One region of the Pengzhenrongella phosphoraccumulans genome, then DNA from elsewhere that is predicted to be linked to it. Evidence: riboswitches for the same ligand, from Rfam matches in the RefSeq annotation. Region 1 holds a riboswitch; the other holds the start of a gene.

Evidence for each region. Region 1 has a riboswitch for cyclic di-GMP ahead of VTA80_RS02420 (hypothetical protein). Riboswitches for the same ligand answer to the same signal wherever they lie in the genome.
Region 2: linked by a shared signal. The riboswitch ahead of VTA80_RS03390 (BldC family transcriptional regulator) and the one ahead of VTA80_RS02420 (hypothetical protein) in region 1 are both predicted to bind cyclic di-GMP.

What each region holds. Positions count from the first base shown of each region.
Region 1 is NZ_CP144210.1:494,503-502,212, forward strand. It holds gene VTA80_RS02405 (hypothetical protein) at 1-52, opposite strand, end outside; gene VTA80_RS02410 (type IIA DNA topoisomerase subunit B) at 112-2,286, opposite strand; gene VTA80_RS02415 (hypothetical protein) at 2,417-2,626, shown strand; gene VTA80_RS02420 (hypothetical protein) at 2,745-2,945, opposite strand; cyclic di-GMP riboswitch class I at 2,961-3,036, opposite strand; gene VTA80_RS02425 (right-handed parallel beta-helix repeat-containing protein) at 3,267-4,493, shown strand; gene VTA80_RS02430 (RNA polymerase sigma factor) at 4,587-6,167, opposite strand; gene VTA80_RS02435 (universal stress protein) at 6,302-6,718, opposite strand; gene VTA80_RS02440 (DUF4192 domain-containing protein) at 6,837-7,710, opposite strand, start outside.
Region 2 is NZ_CP144210.1:691,300-699,009, reverse strand. It holds gene VTA80_RS03415 (carbohydrate kinase family protein) at 1-46, opposite strand, end outside; tRNA gene VTA80_RS03410 (tRNA-Ile) at 81-154, shown strand; gene VTA80_RS03405 (glutamate decarboxylase) at 324-1,688, shown strand; gene VTA80_RS03400 (hypothetical protein) at 1,727-2,323, shown strand; gene VTA80_RS03395 (three-helix bundle dimerization domain-containing protein) at 2,461-2,667, shown strand; cyclic di-GMP riboswitch class I at 3,096-3,169, shown strand; gene VTA80_RS03390 (BldC family transcriptional regulator) at 3,186-3,425, shown strand; gene def (peptide deformylase) at 3,586-4,074, shown strand; gene VTA80_RS03380 (DUF3145 domain-containing protein) at 4,188-4,688, shown strand; gene VTA80_RS03375 (beta-ketoacyl-[acyl-carrier-protein] synthase family protein) at 4,701-5,945, opposite strand; gene VTA80_RS03370 (acyl carrier protein) at 6,039-6,287, opposite strand; gene VTA80_RS03365 (beta-ketoacyl-ACP synthase III) at 6,343-7,347, opposite strand; gene VTA80_RS03360 (ACP S-malonyltransferase) at 7,344-7,710, opposite strand, start outside.

The DNA.
Region 1 (7,710 bases):
CACGGATGAGGGCGTACCACGGGGTGGCGGGCTCGGGCGCGGACGTGCTCATCTCCCCATCATCGGCACGCGGACTCGATCACCTGAGAGCTCGGTACCGCCACGCCTCGCCTACGCGTCGATCTTGCTGCGGTCCATCTCGAGCGCGCCGGCGACGATGAAGTCCTTGCGCGGGGCGACGTCGCTCCCCATGAGCAGCTCGAAGACCCGCTCGGCGTCCACCGCGTGCTGCATCGTGACGCGGCGCAGGGTGCGGTGCCGCGGGTCCATGGTCGTCTCGGCCAGCTGGTCGGCATCCATCTCGCCGAGGCCCTTGTACCGCTGGATGTCTTCCTTGTAGCGCTTGCCGGACCGTTCGAGCTTCTTCAGCGTCGAGGCGAGCTCGGACTCGGAGTACGTGTAGATGAACTCGTTCTTGCGCGAACCGGCACCGATCACCTCGATCCGGTGCAGCGGCGGCACCGCCGCGTACACGCGCCCGGCGGTGACCATCGGCTTCATGTACCGGAAGAACAGCGTGAGCAGCAGGGTGCGGATGTGGGCGCCATCGACGTCGGCGTCGGTCATCAGCACGATCTTGCCGTAGCGGGCCGCCTCGAGCTCGAACGAGCGGCCCGACCCGGCGCCGAGCACCTGGATGATCGCCGCGCACTCGACGTTCTTGAGCATGTCGGTGATCGAGGCCTTCTGGACGTTGAGGATCTTGCCGCGGATCGGCAGCAACGCCTGGAAGTCGGAGCTGCGTGCCAGCTTGGCCGTGCCGAGCGCGCTGTCACCCTCGACGATGAACAGCTCGCTACGGTCGACGTCGTCGCTGCGGCAGTCGGCGAGCTTGGCCGGCAGGGACGACGTCTCGAGCGCGTTCTTGCGGCGCGAGATCTCCTTTTGCTTGCGTGCGCTGAGCCGCGCGCGCATCTCGGCGACGACCTTGTCCAGCAGGATCGTCGCCTGGGTCTTCTGGTCCCGCGTCGTGGCGTTGAGGAGCTTGGCGAGCTCGGTGTCGACGACCTTGGCGACGATCGCGCGCACCGGCGCGGTGCCGAGCAGCTCCTTGGTCTGGCCCTCGAACTGAGGCTCGGCGAGCCGCACGGTGAGTACCGCCGTGAGGCCGGCCAGCACGTCGTCCTTCTCGATCCGCTCGGCGTCGCCCCGGGCGGTGATCTTCAGGCGACGGGCGTTCGTCTCGACCGCCTTGCGCAGCGTGCGCAGCAGCCCGGCCTCGAACCCGGCGAGGTGCGAGCCGCCCTTGGGCGTCGCGATGATGTTGACGAACGTCCGCATCTCGGTCTCGTAGCCGGTGCCCCAGCGCAGCGCGATGTCGACCTGGCACTCGCGGGTGACCGCCTGCGGGGTGAGATGGCCCTTCTCGTCGAGTACGGGCACCGTCTCCACGAAGCTGCCCGCGCCGATCAGGTGCCACGTGCCGGTCAGCGGCGCGTCCGGAGCGAGGAAGTCGACGAAGTCGACCGTCCCGCCCGAGTGCTGGAAGGTCTCGGTGTGCGAGGCGTCGGCGCCCGGGGTGCCCGCGAGCCGGCGCTCGTCCCGCACCGTGATCGCGAGGCCGGGCACCAGGAACGTCGTCTGGCGGACCCGGGTCACGAGCTCGTCGAGCGAGAACACGGCGTTCGCCGGGAACACCTGGCGATCGGCCCAGTAGCGCACGCGGGTGCTGGTGCGGGCCTTGGGCGCCTTGCCGACGACGACGAGCTCGGAACCCGACACGAACGGCGCGAACGGCGACTCGGGCGACGGGCCTGACGCCGGATCGGTGAACACCCCGGGCACGCCGCGGTGGAACGTCATGCGGTGGACCTTGCCGCCACGCTCGACGTCGACGTCGAGGCGCGACGAGAGCGCATTGACGACGCTCGCACCGACCCCGTGCAGCCCACCCGAGGCCCCGTACGAGCCGCCGCCGAACTTGCCACCGGCGTGCAGCTTGGTGAAGACGACCTCGACCCCCGTCAGGCCGGTCTTCGGCTCGATGTCGACCGGGATGCCGCGGCCGTCGTCGAGGACCTCGACCGAGGAGTCGGCGTGCAGCACGATCTCGATGCGGCCGCAGTAGCCGGCCAGCGCCTCGTCGACCGCGTTGTCGATGATCTCCCACATGCAGTGCATGAGCCCGCGCGAGTCGGTGGACCCGATGTACATCCCCGGGCGTTTGCGGACCGCCTCGAGACCCCCGAGCACGGAGAGATGCCGGGCGGTGTAGCTGGACTGCGTGGATACGGTCGACACGATGTCCGAGCGTAATCGCTGGCACCGACTCCACCGTGTCGCCATGCCGCAAGGCCCGCAGAATGTCCACTTTTGGGGTGAAAATCACTCTTTTCACTTCGCGGGTAGCGAACTCACCCAGTTGGGTGGCATCGGATCGGCGGGCGGATGGTTACATGTATTTGTGAACGCGACAATGACTCAGCCCTTGACCGCAGCCGACCGCTGCGACCGCTGTGGCGCGCAGGCGTATGTGCGCGTCCTCATGACGAGCGGCGAGCTGCTCTTCTGTGCCCACCACGCTCGCGAGCACGCGCCGAAGTTCTCGACGCTGGCTACCCATGTGCAAGATGAGAGCGCGCGACTCCTGGAGGAGCACGGCGCCGGTCTCGGAAGCGCGCACTGATCTTCGCGCTTGCCTGAAGGACCGATCTGAACTGACCGGATCCGACCACACACGCAGAAGGGCCCCGTCCGCGAGGACGGGGCCCTTCTGCGTGAAGACTGGTGCGAGCCGGTCTGCGTCAGCGAACCTGGGCCGGGACGAAGCCGAGTCGCTGACCGGGGTTGACGGTGGGGTTCTGACGCCGGACGAGGGCATCGAGCGACGAGCCGGCCATGGGCCGCGCAGGCATGCTGGCGGCCATGTCGGCACGGATCGTCTCGGCGTGGGAGGAAGGACCGCCTGCGGCGTTCTCGGGGCGGGCACCGCTGAGGCTGCTCATCTTCTGCTCCTGTCGTTCGGTAACCCGGCTGACCCCGTTGGGCCCCGTGGCTTTGCGTCCCCGCCTCGCGGCGGGTTTGCACTTCTCGCTGACGACGTAAAGGTAGCCCAACGACGGCCGCCACGGATACCGTGCGCTCACGTTTGCCCCATTTGGTCTAAGCCGACCCCTTCGCCCGATGAGAGCGCAACCACCGGTCGCCACGCACCGTCGCCGTGAGCTGATCGCCACATCGGGCGGATCCGGCTCGATGCGCCCATATTGGGGGCACACGTCTGACTTGGCCGGAACCACAGACGCCGCCCTCAGAGGAGCCCCACCATGAAACTAAGAACGTTTGCCACGGCCTGCGCCGCCACGGCACTTCTGCTCTCGGGTGCCACCGCCGCCCACGCCACCGGCTTCGGCGACTGTCCCGGAGTCTCGGACCGGGGGCACGGGCACTACAGGCTGACGAAAGACGCGGAGTGCGACCTGACACTGCTCGGCGCCGGTGCCGACGTGAACCTCGCCCACCACACGCTGAGCAGCCCCGCTGTTCCCATCGAAGTCGACGGGGTCGCCCTTCACGACGGCAAGCTGCGCACCGACGGGATCTTCTGGCTCGGGAACCACGGCCGGATGGAGAACCTCGACGTCACCGCGCTCGGTCTCGATCCGGTCCCCGACTTCTACATCGAGGCCGGGAGCGACTTCACGGTCAAGCGGAGCACGTTCCACGACCTGTCCTCGTCGGTCGCGCTCTCCTTCTACTTCGGTGACGGCGGCACGGTCTCCGACTCGTCCTTCACCCGTACCCAGACCGCCGTGAGCATCACGCAGAACAGCAACGTGACGATCCGAGACAACCGGTTCAGGTCGAACGCCATCGCCGTCAATCTCTGGAACGAGGACCTCCTCGGACTCAACAACACCACGATCACCCGGAACACGATCACCTACTCCAGCACCGCGGGTGTCCTCGTCCGAGATGGGGAGAGTGAGTCGCCCACCTTTGACAACGTGCGCATCACCCACAACGACATCAGCCGGAGCGGCGGATCGGGCATCGATCTGACGGTCACGTGCGACCTGTCGCTGCCCTGCCCGGCCGGCGGCCCCCCGATCTTCGTGGAGCACAACGACCTGTCGCGCAACGGCTCCACCCCGGGCGCGAGCTCCGCCAGGACCGCCGGGCCGACCGGCCGGGACGCCGGGCTCCTCGCCCACACCGACGCGGATCGCGCGCGCGCCGCAGCTGCCCGAGAGACCGCGCCAAGCGCCTCGACCGACGCGGGGGCCGCACTCAAGCGCGGCGGGAACGGGAACGCTGGGCTGGGCGACTACACCAGCAGCAACGACGGGCTCACCGCGCGAGCCTTCCTCATCGGCGGTGACACCGACGTCCCGACCCCGGCCCTGCTCGCCTTCGTCCGGGTGGCGAAGAACTCGACGTCCAAGAACGCCGACCGCGGCATCGACGCCGCCGGGGTCACCGACCGCGGCGGCAACACCAGCCGATCCAACCCGAACCCCTGCGTCGGGGTGGTCTGCCGTTCCGACAGGTGACCTGAGGGCTGACACAACGATGCGGTGTCATCCTCGGCCGGAGGCGCGGAAAGCGCGGTCAGGCCTGGATGACACCGCAGTGTCGGTCTCGACTCAGTCGAGGTAGTCGCGCAGCACCTGCGAACGGCTCGGGTGGCGCAGCTTCGACATCGTCTTGGACTCGATCTGCCGGATCCGCTCGCGCGTCACCCCGTAGACCTTGCCGATCTCGTCGAGCGTCTTGGGCTGACCGTCGGTCAGGCCGAACCGCATCGACACCACGCCGGCCTCGCGCTCCGAGAGCGTGTCGAGCACCTGGTGCAGCTGCTCCTGCAAGAGCGTGAAGCTGACGGCATCCGCGGGGACGACGGCCTCGGAGTCCTCGATGAGGTCTCCGAACTCGCTGTCACCGTCCTCGCCGAGCGGGGTGTGCAGCGAGATGGGCTCGCGGCCGTACTTCTGGACCTCGACGACCTTCTCGGGCGTCATGTCGAGCTCCTTGGCGAGCTCCTCCGGGGTGGGCTCGCGGCCCAGGTCCTGGAGCATCTGCCGCTGCACGCGCGCCAGCTTGTTGATGACCTCGACCATGTGCACCGGGATACGGATGGTGCGGGCCTGGTCGGCCATGGCGCGGGTGATCGCCTGGCGGATCCACCACGTCGCGTACGTGGAGAACTTGTAGCCCTTGGTGTAGTCGAACTTCTCGACCGCGCGGATCAGGCCGAGGTTGCCCTCCTGGATCAGGTCCAGGAAGAGCATGCCGCGCCCGGTGTACCGCTTGGCGAGCGAGACGACGAGTCGCAGGTTCGCCTCGAGCAGGTGATTCTTCGCACGCCTACCGTCCGACGCGATCCATTCGAACTCGCGCTTGACCTTCGGCTCGAGCTTGATGCCTGAGTTGAGGCGCTCCTCGGCGAACAGACCGGCCTCGATCCGCTTGGCGAGGTCGACCTCCTGCTCGGCGTTCAGCAGGGCGACCTTGCCGATCTGCTTGAGGTAGTCCTTGACCGGGTCGGCCGTGGCGCCAGCAGTGACGACCTGCTGGGCAGGCGCGTCGTCGTCGTCGGCGTCGGAGTACGTGTAACCCGCGTCCTCGGACTCGTCCTCGGGCTTGGCCTTGACCGGGGTCTCTTCGGTGTGGTTGTCGGTCGCACGCTCGGAGTCCTGCTCGCGGGACTCGGCGTCCGCCTTGGCCTCGCGGCTCGCGGCCAGCTTGGCGGCGCGCGCGGAGACGGCCTTCTTGGCGGCCGGCTTTCGCACGGCCGGGGCCGGGCTCGTCTCGACGGCGGCCGACGGCGCGGCAGCCTTCTTCGCTCCGGGCACCCGCTTGACGGCGGGGACCTTCTTCGCGGCGGCCGGCTTCTTGGCCGCGACGGTGGACTCGACCGAGTCGTCGCCCTCGGGGTTCACGGTGGCCTTGGTGGTCTTGCGTGCGGTGGTGGTGGCAGCCGCCACCCGCGCCTTGACCTTGGTGGTCTTGGCGACGATGGGCTCGGAGACCGCGATGCCGGCTGAGGACAGGCCGCGGTAGACGGCTTTGAGCCGCTTCGCGTCGTTGACCTCGGCGGACTCACATGCGGTGCGGAACGACTCTGCGTCCACGGTGCCGTGGGTGCGGCCGCGCACGACGAGGTCCTGCAAAGCAGGGTGCTCGAACTCGCGCGGAAGTGAAGGACTTGTGGGGAGGGACGACACGAACGACCTTTCGGCAGCGCTTAGCCCGGAATCGTGGTCCGGGTACTTCGATATTGTACCGGCCGGGTCGTGTTACGCCTCGCCGATGACCGCCTCAGAGGGGCTCGACCTGCCCAACGAGTGGGCCTCGCGGATCATTCCATGGCCATATTTGCCACAAGTGCCGGTTTCACTGCGAGAACCGGGCAGGGCGCACCGAGCAGGATGCGCTGCGCGTTCGCGCCCAAGATCAGCTTGCCGACCGGGCTGCGTCGGCGCAGCCCGATGACGATGAGCGAGCCGTCGTTCTGCTCCGCGGCGGTGATGAGGTCCTCGGCCACGTCGCGGCTGCTCGCCACCAGCCGGATCTCGTGCGCGATGCCCCGTTTGTCGAGATCGAGGCGGACCTCGTCGAGCTCCTGCTCCTCCGCGAGCCGACCGCGCTCGTCCCGGCCTTTCTGGCAGCTGGTGACCACGACGAGGCGGGTCGAGCGACTCTGAGCCTCGAGTGCCGCCGCCTCCAGCGCCGATCGACCTTCAGGAGTGGCGAGGTAGCCGACCACGATGCTCATGTGTCCTCCGTTGCACTCCTGCCGGCCCGAGCCGCTCATCCGACGGTACCTGAGCAAGTCGGCTCTCGCCGAGGACCGAAGTCCGACTTTCGGGCCGGCGGCAGGGGCGCCCGGGCGCCTACGCCGGGCGGCGGATCCACCCCGGCGACAGCCCTCGCGCCAGCGCCTCGGTCAGGAGCAGGGCGAGCCGGTGGTCCGGGTCGCCGTCGAGCGCTCGACCGAGCAGCACGCCCGCCCGGGCGCCATCCGCCTGCCACCAGGCGATCAGGGCGAGCAGCGTCAGTGCCGCCGCCTGATCCGCGGTCCGCGTGTGCGCGACGACCGCTTCGAGCACCTCCACACCGGCCCGCGCGAGCTCCTCGTCGGGCGCGATGCCCCGGCGGACGTCCATGATCGCGTCGAGCGCGTCCGACGTGCTGTGCGCGATCTCGCCGACGGGTCGGCCCGGCGAGCCGACCAGGGTCCGCTCGGGCAGGTCCCCGGTCCCGGGCACGAGCGCGAGAAGCACCGCGTCCCGGACCCGCACGTCGATGAGGGCGGCCTCGATCCGCCCCAGCAGCGCGGGCGGCGCACCCGGTCCCCCCGTGCGGCTCCGCTCCACCGCCTCGCGCCAGGCGGCCATGCCGTCGGCGCGCCACCGATGCAGCGCCCAGTCGCCGACCACCAGCGCCGCCTCGCGCCGCGCCCGCGCTCGTTCCGCAACCCGGACCGCGTTCCGGCGCGCCCGCGCACCGGCGGGTTCGATCCGGGCGAGCTCATCCCGCGAGTCGGCGACCATCGAGCCGGCCAGCACCATGTGCGCCCCGACCGCGGTGCCGTCCAGGTCGCGCAGCGGCCGTCCGCCCGGCGGGCAGCAGCCCGGATCCACGCAGTCCAACGAGAGGTAGCCCGAGCGGGCGACCACCCAGACGGCGACCTCCGGCAGGAAGGGCTCGGCGGCCTCCCGGAACTGCTCCGCGGCCACCCGCACGAACGCCGCGTTGCCGGGGGCC
Region 2 (7,710 bases), 200 kb from region 1:
CGATCAGGTTCCAGGTCGCCGGTCCGGCGACGACGACGAGAGGCATGCCTGGACCGTAGCCCCGGTACGCTGGCCCGCACGGGGCAGTAGCTCAGCCGGTCAGAGCAGCGGACTCATAATCCGTCGGTCGTGGGTTCAAGCCCCACCTGCCCCACTGCGTTCGACGTGCAGTTCTTCCGCCGAACTGCGCGTTCGCTGCGGGTTTCGGCCCTGTCGGAGTCGGCGACAAGCCCCGCTCATCCTCGGTGGATGACGCAGGATCGCGGCGGGTCGCGGACCTTCGAGAGATGCCACTCCATGAGCGTGACGAGATCCGTGGGTTGATGTCTGAGTCGGTCTTCGGCAGCGGCGCGCTGCGCGGCCAGATCCCCAAGTACGCCTTTCCTCCTGGGGGCGCGCCGGCCGATGACGCGTTCCAACTGGTGGCCGACGAGCTGATGCTCGATGGCAACAGCCGGCAGAACCTGGCCACGTTCTGCCAGACGTGGGTCGAGCCGGAGGTCCACCGGCTCATGGAGCTCTCGATCGACAAGAACATGATCGACAAGGACGAGTACCCGCAGACGGCAGAGATCGAACGCCGCTGCGTGCACATGATGGCCGATCTGTGGAACGCACCCCCGGGCGCCAACCCGGTCGGGGCGTCCGCGATCGGGTCGTCCGAGGCCTGCATGCTCGGCGGGATGGCCGCCAAGTGGCGCTGGCGCGCCCGACGCAGGGCAGCCGGCAGGCCCACCGACCGGCCCAACATGGTGTGCGGACCAGTGCAGGTCGTGTGGCACAAGTTCGCGCGCTACTGGGACATCGAGATGCGCGAGGTCCCGATGGCACCTGGCTCCTACGCCATGACCGCCGAGCAGGTGCTCGAGCGGGTCGACGAGAACACGATCTTCGTCGTGCCGACGCTCGGCCTGACGTACACGGGGGTCTACGAGCCGGTCAAGGAGATCGCCGAGGCCCTTGACCGGCTCCAGGCGGAGACCGGCCTCGACGTCGACCTCCATATCGACGCCGCCAGCGGTGGCTTCCTGGCCCCGTTCTGCGCGCCGGACCTCGAGTGGGATTTCCGGCTCCCGCGGGTGAAGTCGATCAGCGCCTCCGGCCACAAGTTCGGTCTGGCGCCACTGGGGGTCGGCTGGGTGGTGTGGCGCGACGCGGCCGAGCTGCCCGAGGACCTGATCTTCCACGTGAACTACCTCGGCGGCGACATGCCGGTGTTCCAGATCAACTTCTCCCGGTCCGCCGGGCCGGTGGTCGCGCAGTACTACGACTTCGTGCGGCTCGGCCGGGAGGGCTACCGGCAGATCCACGACTCCTGCTACGACACCGGACAACTGATCGCCGACGCCATCGGGAAGCTCGGTCCGTTCGAGATCCTGTGCGCCAGCGATCCGGCGACGGGGATCCCCACGGTGACCTGGCGGATCCGGGAGGGTGAGGACCCCGGCTACACGCTGTTCGATCTGGCCGACCGCGTGCGCATGCGTGGCTGGCAGGTGCCCGCGTACACCCTCACGGGCACGGCGTCGAACATCGCGGTCCAGCGCATCCTGATCCGCCAAGGCGTGAGCCGAGACATGGCGATGACTCTCCTGGACGACCTCCGCGACGCCATCCAGCACCTGCACGTGCATCCCGTGACTGTGCCGATGACGAAGGAAGAGTCCAGCGGCTTCAACCACCTGTGACCGGTTCGACGGTGCGGGGGAGTGCCTCGGGGCAGGCCGTGCGGTGGATCGCGGCACAGTTCGCGGTGGGTTCCGCCTGCTTCGCGCTCGGTGCGCTGCCTGGGTACGTGGACCTGGTGGGGCCGCAGGCGGCGGGCGTCACGTTCTTCGTCGGTTCGTTGTTCTTCACCTCGGCGGCGGCACTGCAGGTTCGCGACCTCGGCGCGTCGAGCGACCGAGCGACCCGGGCTGCAGGCCTTGTCCAGCTCGCCGGGACACTGCTGTTCAACGTCAGCACGTTCGCGGCGCTGCGGCAGGGGCTCACCGCCACCGAGGCCGACCGCCTGGTCTGGACGCCCGACGTCTGGGGCTCGCTCGCGTTCCTCGTGGCCAGTGGGCTCGCGTTCGCCGACGTCCCCCGACCGTGGCTGCGCTGGCGGCCGCGTGACCGGGCCTGGGCGCTGGCTGCGGCCAACCTGGTGGGTTCGATCGCGTTCGGCGTCTCGGCGGTCGCCTCCCGGGTGGTTCTGAGCACAGACACGTTGCGAGATGCCGAACGGGCAAACCTTGGCACCTTCATCGGGGCGCTGTGCTTCCTCGTGGGCGCCATGTTGCTGATTCCGCGCTCGCCCAGAATCGGCGAGGTGAACCGCTGACGGCGCGGCCCTCGTGGACCGGCCGCTTCCGGGCACCAAACGTCCCATGCTCGAGCAGCGACCTGCCGGCCGGATCGCCCGCGCGCAGGACGATGGTCCATCTTGTGGACGCACCACATTTCGGGCAGGTTGAGCCGATGGTCAAGATGGATGAGCACCGCGCCCTCGAGCACATCTGCGAGCGCCTCGTGGAGCGGTTCCCGGAAGTGTCTGCCGCCACGGTCCGGCACACGGTGCGCGAGATTCACGCCCGGTTCGACGGGCGGGTGCGCGACTACGTGCCGGTGCTGGTCGAGCGCGAGGCCCGGGCGCGCCTGACGACCCTCGTGGCTTCCCTGAACTGAGCGCCGAAGACAGCCCCCACCGGGGCGTCCGGCACGACAGCTGCGAACTCCGGATCGGCTGCCGATCCAAGAACTCTTCAAGTATGACCTTTGTCACATTTGCTGTGACTGAGGTGGTCGCCGTCCCCGGTTTGGCCCCGAAAAGAGATCGGACACCTCGCCTGCACAGGGCGAGGTGCCCGATCTGGAGCAGTGGACCCGCGCCCACCCGTCCCGCTCGCGCCTGGACGTTGACAAGATTTTAGGGCAAGCGGGGCGATCTTGCCCAGTGAAAGTCAAGATCGAGTCATCTATTTTGCTCAACCTTGCCCGGGCGGGCCGACGGCACGAGACCGATGCCACCGCCGGCGACGAGTGGGTCGAGCGAGGTTTGGACGGTCGGCGAAGGTAGTTGCAGAGATGTCCTTTTCGGTGCATGATGTCCCTTGTCAGCGAAACCGCAAACCCGTCGAAAGGCGGGGACGCAAAGCCACGGGGCCTATGGACCAGCCGAGCTACCGAACGACAGGAGAAATCTCATGAACACCCCCTCCACCCCGCGTGCCTTCGGTGCTGCCGACTCGCACATCCCCGGCGGTGCCCTCCTGACCCCGTCCGAGGTCGCCACGATGTTCCGTGTCGACCCGAAGACGGTCACCCGGTGGGCCAAGGCAGGCAAGATCTCCGCGATCCGCACGCTCGGTGGCCACCGCCGCTTCCACGAGGACGAGGTTCGCCAGCTCCTCAGTGGCGTGCCGGAGCAGCGCAACTCGATCTGACGTCGACGCCGCGTGGGCGCGGTCGATTGCGCCCACGCGAACCCGATCTACCTCGTTCGTTGACGACGCCTCCGGCCTGATGTGCCCTGGCGACGAGGGCGCTGACCCCCGTGGACCACGCCTGCGGTGGCAGCGATCCCCGTCGTGGGAGGATTAGGCCATGGCAATGAGAGAGATCCGCACGGTCGGCGACCCGGTCCTGCGCACCCCGTGCGAACCGATCACGACGATCGACGCCCGGGTGCGCTCCTTGGTGGAGGACCTGCTCGAGACCGTGGACCACGAGGGCCGCGCCGGCCTCGCAGCAAACCAGATCGGCGTGAGCCTGCGGGCGTTCTCCTGGAACATCGAGGACGAGGTGGGCTACGTGCTCAACCCGACCATCGTCGAGCTCTCCGCGGAGGACTACCAAGACGGCGACGAGGGCTGCCTGTCGGTCCCCGGCCTCTGGTACCCGACCAAGCGGGCCTGGTACGCGCGGGTCGTCGGCACCGACCTCGACGGCAAGGAGGTCTCGGTCGAAGGGACCGAGCTCATGGCCCGTTGCCTGCAGCACGAGGTGGATCACCTCGACGGCATGCTCTACCTCGACCGCCTCGAGCGGTCCGTCCGGAAGAAGGCGATGCGCGCCATGCGGGAGCAGCTCTAGCCGTCACGTCGCCACATACGGCATGATGTGCCGTAGTTCACTGGTCAGTACACCTCCCGTCACGGGATGCGGTCGTTGGGGAAGACGAACCTCGACCCGTCAGGAGGCCCGACATGACCGGTGTCATCACCCGTGGTGTGCTTTTTGTGCACTCGGCACCCCGTGCGCTCTGCCCGCATATCGAATGGGCAGCGGGCGGGGTATTAGGCGTGCGCATGACACTGGACTGGACCGAGCAGCCAGCGGCTCCCGGCATGTTCCGGGCAGAGCGCTCGTGGCAGGGTGAGCAGGGCACCGGTGCCCGCCTCACCTCGGGGCTGCGCGGCTGGGCCCACCTGCGCTACGAGGTCACCGAGGAAGCCAGTCACGGGGCCGACGGCGCCCGCTGGAGCCACACGCCCGAGCTCGGCATCTTCCACGCCGCGACCGACGTGCACGGCAACATCGTGGTGCCGGAGGACCGGATCCGCGCGGCGCTGGAGCACAGCCGCGACCCCCTGCGGATGCGGTCCGAGCTCGGTCTCGCCCTAGGGCAGGCGTGGGACGACGAGCTCGAACCGTTCCGGTACGCCGGCGCGGGTGCGCCGGTCCGCTGGCTCCACCGCGTGGGCTGACGCCCGCGAGGCTCAGGCGTTGGTGACGACCAGGGCCACGTTGTGGCCACCGAAGCCGAACGAGTTGTTGATCGCCGCGAGCTGACCCGCCGGGAGCTCGCGCGGCGTGTTGCACACGAGGTCGAGACCGAGGTCGGGCTCAGGCTGGGTCACGTTGATCGTCGGGGGAGCCAGCCGGTCGCGCAGCGCGAGGATCGTGAGGATCGTCTCGACCGCGCCGGCCGCCCCGAGCAGGTGGCCCATCAGCGACTTGGTCGCGGAGAGCACGACGTGGTCGGTGTCGGCCCCGAACAGGGACCGGATGGCGCGCGCCTCGATCATGTCGCCGACCGGGGTCGACGTGGCGTGCGCGTTGACGTGCACGATGTCCGTCGTGGTCAGCCCGGCGTCGGCCAGGGCGTCCCGCATGGCCGAGGTCTGGCCCGCGCCGGTGGGCTCGGGAGCGGCGATGTGGTACGCGTCCGAACTGGTGCCCAGGCCGGCGATCCGGGCGAGCACGGTCGCGCCGCGCGCCGCGGCGTGCGCGGCACTCTCCAGGACGACGATGCCGGCGCCCTCACCGAGGACGAAGCCGTCCCGGGTGATGTCGTAGGGGCGCGAGGCGCCCGCGGGGTCCTCGTTGCGGGTCGAGAGGGCCTTCATCGCGGCGAACGAGGAGATGGGCATCGGGTGCACCGCGGCCTCGGTGCCACCGGCGATGACGACGTCGGCCTTGCCGTCGCGGATCATCTGGGTGCCGTAGGCGATGGCCTCGGCGCCGGAGGCGCAGGCGGAGACGGGCGCGTGCGCGCCGGCGCGGGCGCCGAACTCGATCGAGAGGTTCGCGGCGGGGGAGTTGGGCATGAGCATCGGGACCGTCATGGGCAGGGCGCGCCGGGCGCCCTTCTCCTGGATGGTGTCCCACGCGGACAGGATGGTCCACACGCCGCCGATGCCGGAGCCGACCACGGTGGCGAGGCGATCGCCGTCAACCACGGGCGAGCCGGCGTCGGCCCAGGCCTCGCGGGCGGCGATCATGGCGTACTGCGCCGAGGGGTCCATCTTGCGGGTCTCGGGGCGGGTGAGGATCTCGGCGGCCGGGACGGCCAGGGTGCCGGCGAACGAGACCGACATGCCGTACTTCTCGGCCCAGTCGTTCTCCAGGGTGCGCACGCCGGACTTGCCGGCGAGCGCGCCGGCCCACGTGCTTTCAACGTCCCCACCGAGCGGCGTGGTCGCGCCGAGTCCGGTGACGACGACGTCGATTGCGTTGCTCATGACTGCTCCTGGGGGCCGGGGACGGAATCCGGGTCGGGCGCGCGCCAAATGACGGCGAGCGCCCGACCACGGGACGATCGGGGAGCGGGCGAACTACGCCTGCGCGCCCTGGATGAACTTGATGACATCGCCGACGCTCGAGAGGTTCTTGACCTCGTCGTCGGGAATGCGTACGCCGAACTTCTCCTCGGCGAGCGTGACGATCGTCATCATCGACAGCGAGTCGATGTCGAGGTCGTCGGTGAAGGACTTCTCGGGCAGGACGGAGTCGGTGGGAAGACCGGTCTCCTCGCTGACGATCTCGGCCAGTCCGGCCAGGATCTCCTGCTCGGTGTTCGCCATCGTTATCTCCTTGGGGTAGGTCGTGCGGAAACTCGTGCGGACGGTAGAAAGTCTCTCAGGGTAGGACGACGACCTGCGCCGCGTAGACCAGCCCGGCGCCAAAACCGATCTGCAGCGCGATCGCGCCGCTGCTCACCTGGCCCTCGCGCATCAGCCGGTCGGTCGCGATCCCGATCGAGGCGGCCGAGGTGTTCCCGGAGTCGGCGATGTCGCGGGCGACCACGACCGACTCGGGCAGCTTGAGCTGCTTGACCATCAGATCGATGATCCGCATGTTCGCCTGGTGCGGGATGAACGCATCGAGGTCCTCAGGGCCGACGCCGGCCGCGTCCATCGCCTTCTGCGCGACGGGGGTCATCTGCCAGACCGCCCACTTGAAGACGCTCTGCCCCTCCTGGCGCAGGGTCGGCCAACCGGCGTTGTGGTCCCGCATGTCGAGGAACGAGTGGGTCTGGCGGATCGCGTTCGCCTGCGAGCCGTCCGAGCCCCAGATGGTCGGCCCGATGCCGGGCGTGTCGGACGGGCCGACGACGGCCGCGCCGGCGCCGTCGCCGAGCAGGAACGAGATCGTCCGGTCGGTCGGGTCGACGAAGTCGCTCATCTTCTCCGCGCCGACCACGAGGACGTGGCGGGCCAGGCCGGAGCGCACCAGCGCGTCCGCCTGACCGATGGCGTAGCAGTAGCCCGCGCACGCCGCCGAGATGTCCCAGGCGGCGGCCGGGGTCGCCCCGATCCGGTCCGCGATGATCGCGGCCGCGGACGGCGTCTGGGAGTAGTTCGTGACCGTCGAGATGAGCACGGCGTCGATGTCGGCACCGGTGAGCCCGGCCTGCGCGAGCGCGGTCACGGCGGCCTGCTCGGCGAGGTCCAGCACGCTGGTGGTCGGCAGGGCGCGGCGGCGCGTCACGATGCCGGTCCGCTGGCGGATCCACTCGTCGGACGAGTCGATCGGCCCGGCGAGGTCGTCGTTGGTGACGGTCAGCTCGCCGCGAGCGGAGCCGATGCCCATGATGCGTGTGTGGGCGGGTCCGGTCGCTTGGGTCAGGGTCGCTCGAGTCACGAGGGGTGCTCCTGGCTGTGGGGGGTGGGGGGCGTGGCCGTGAAGTGGTGGCGACGAACGAGGTCGCGGGCGGCATCGAGGTCGGCCGGCGTCTTGACCGCCACCGTCTCCACCCCCGGCAGGGTACGCCTGGCCAGTCCGGTGAGGACTCCGGCGGGTGCGAGCTCGAGCAGGCCCGTCACGCCCAGCTCCTGCAGCGCGACCTGGCACAGGTCCCAGCGCACGGGGTTGGCGACCTGGACCACCAGGCGTGCGAGCACCTCGGGTCCGGAGGTCACGCGGGCGCCGTCGGCGTTGGAGAGCAGGGTGATCCGGGGGTCACCGGGGGCGATGGTGGCCGCGCGAGCCGCGAGCTCGTCGACC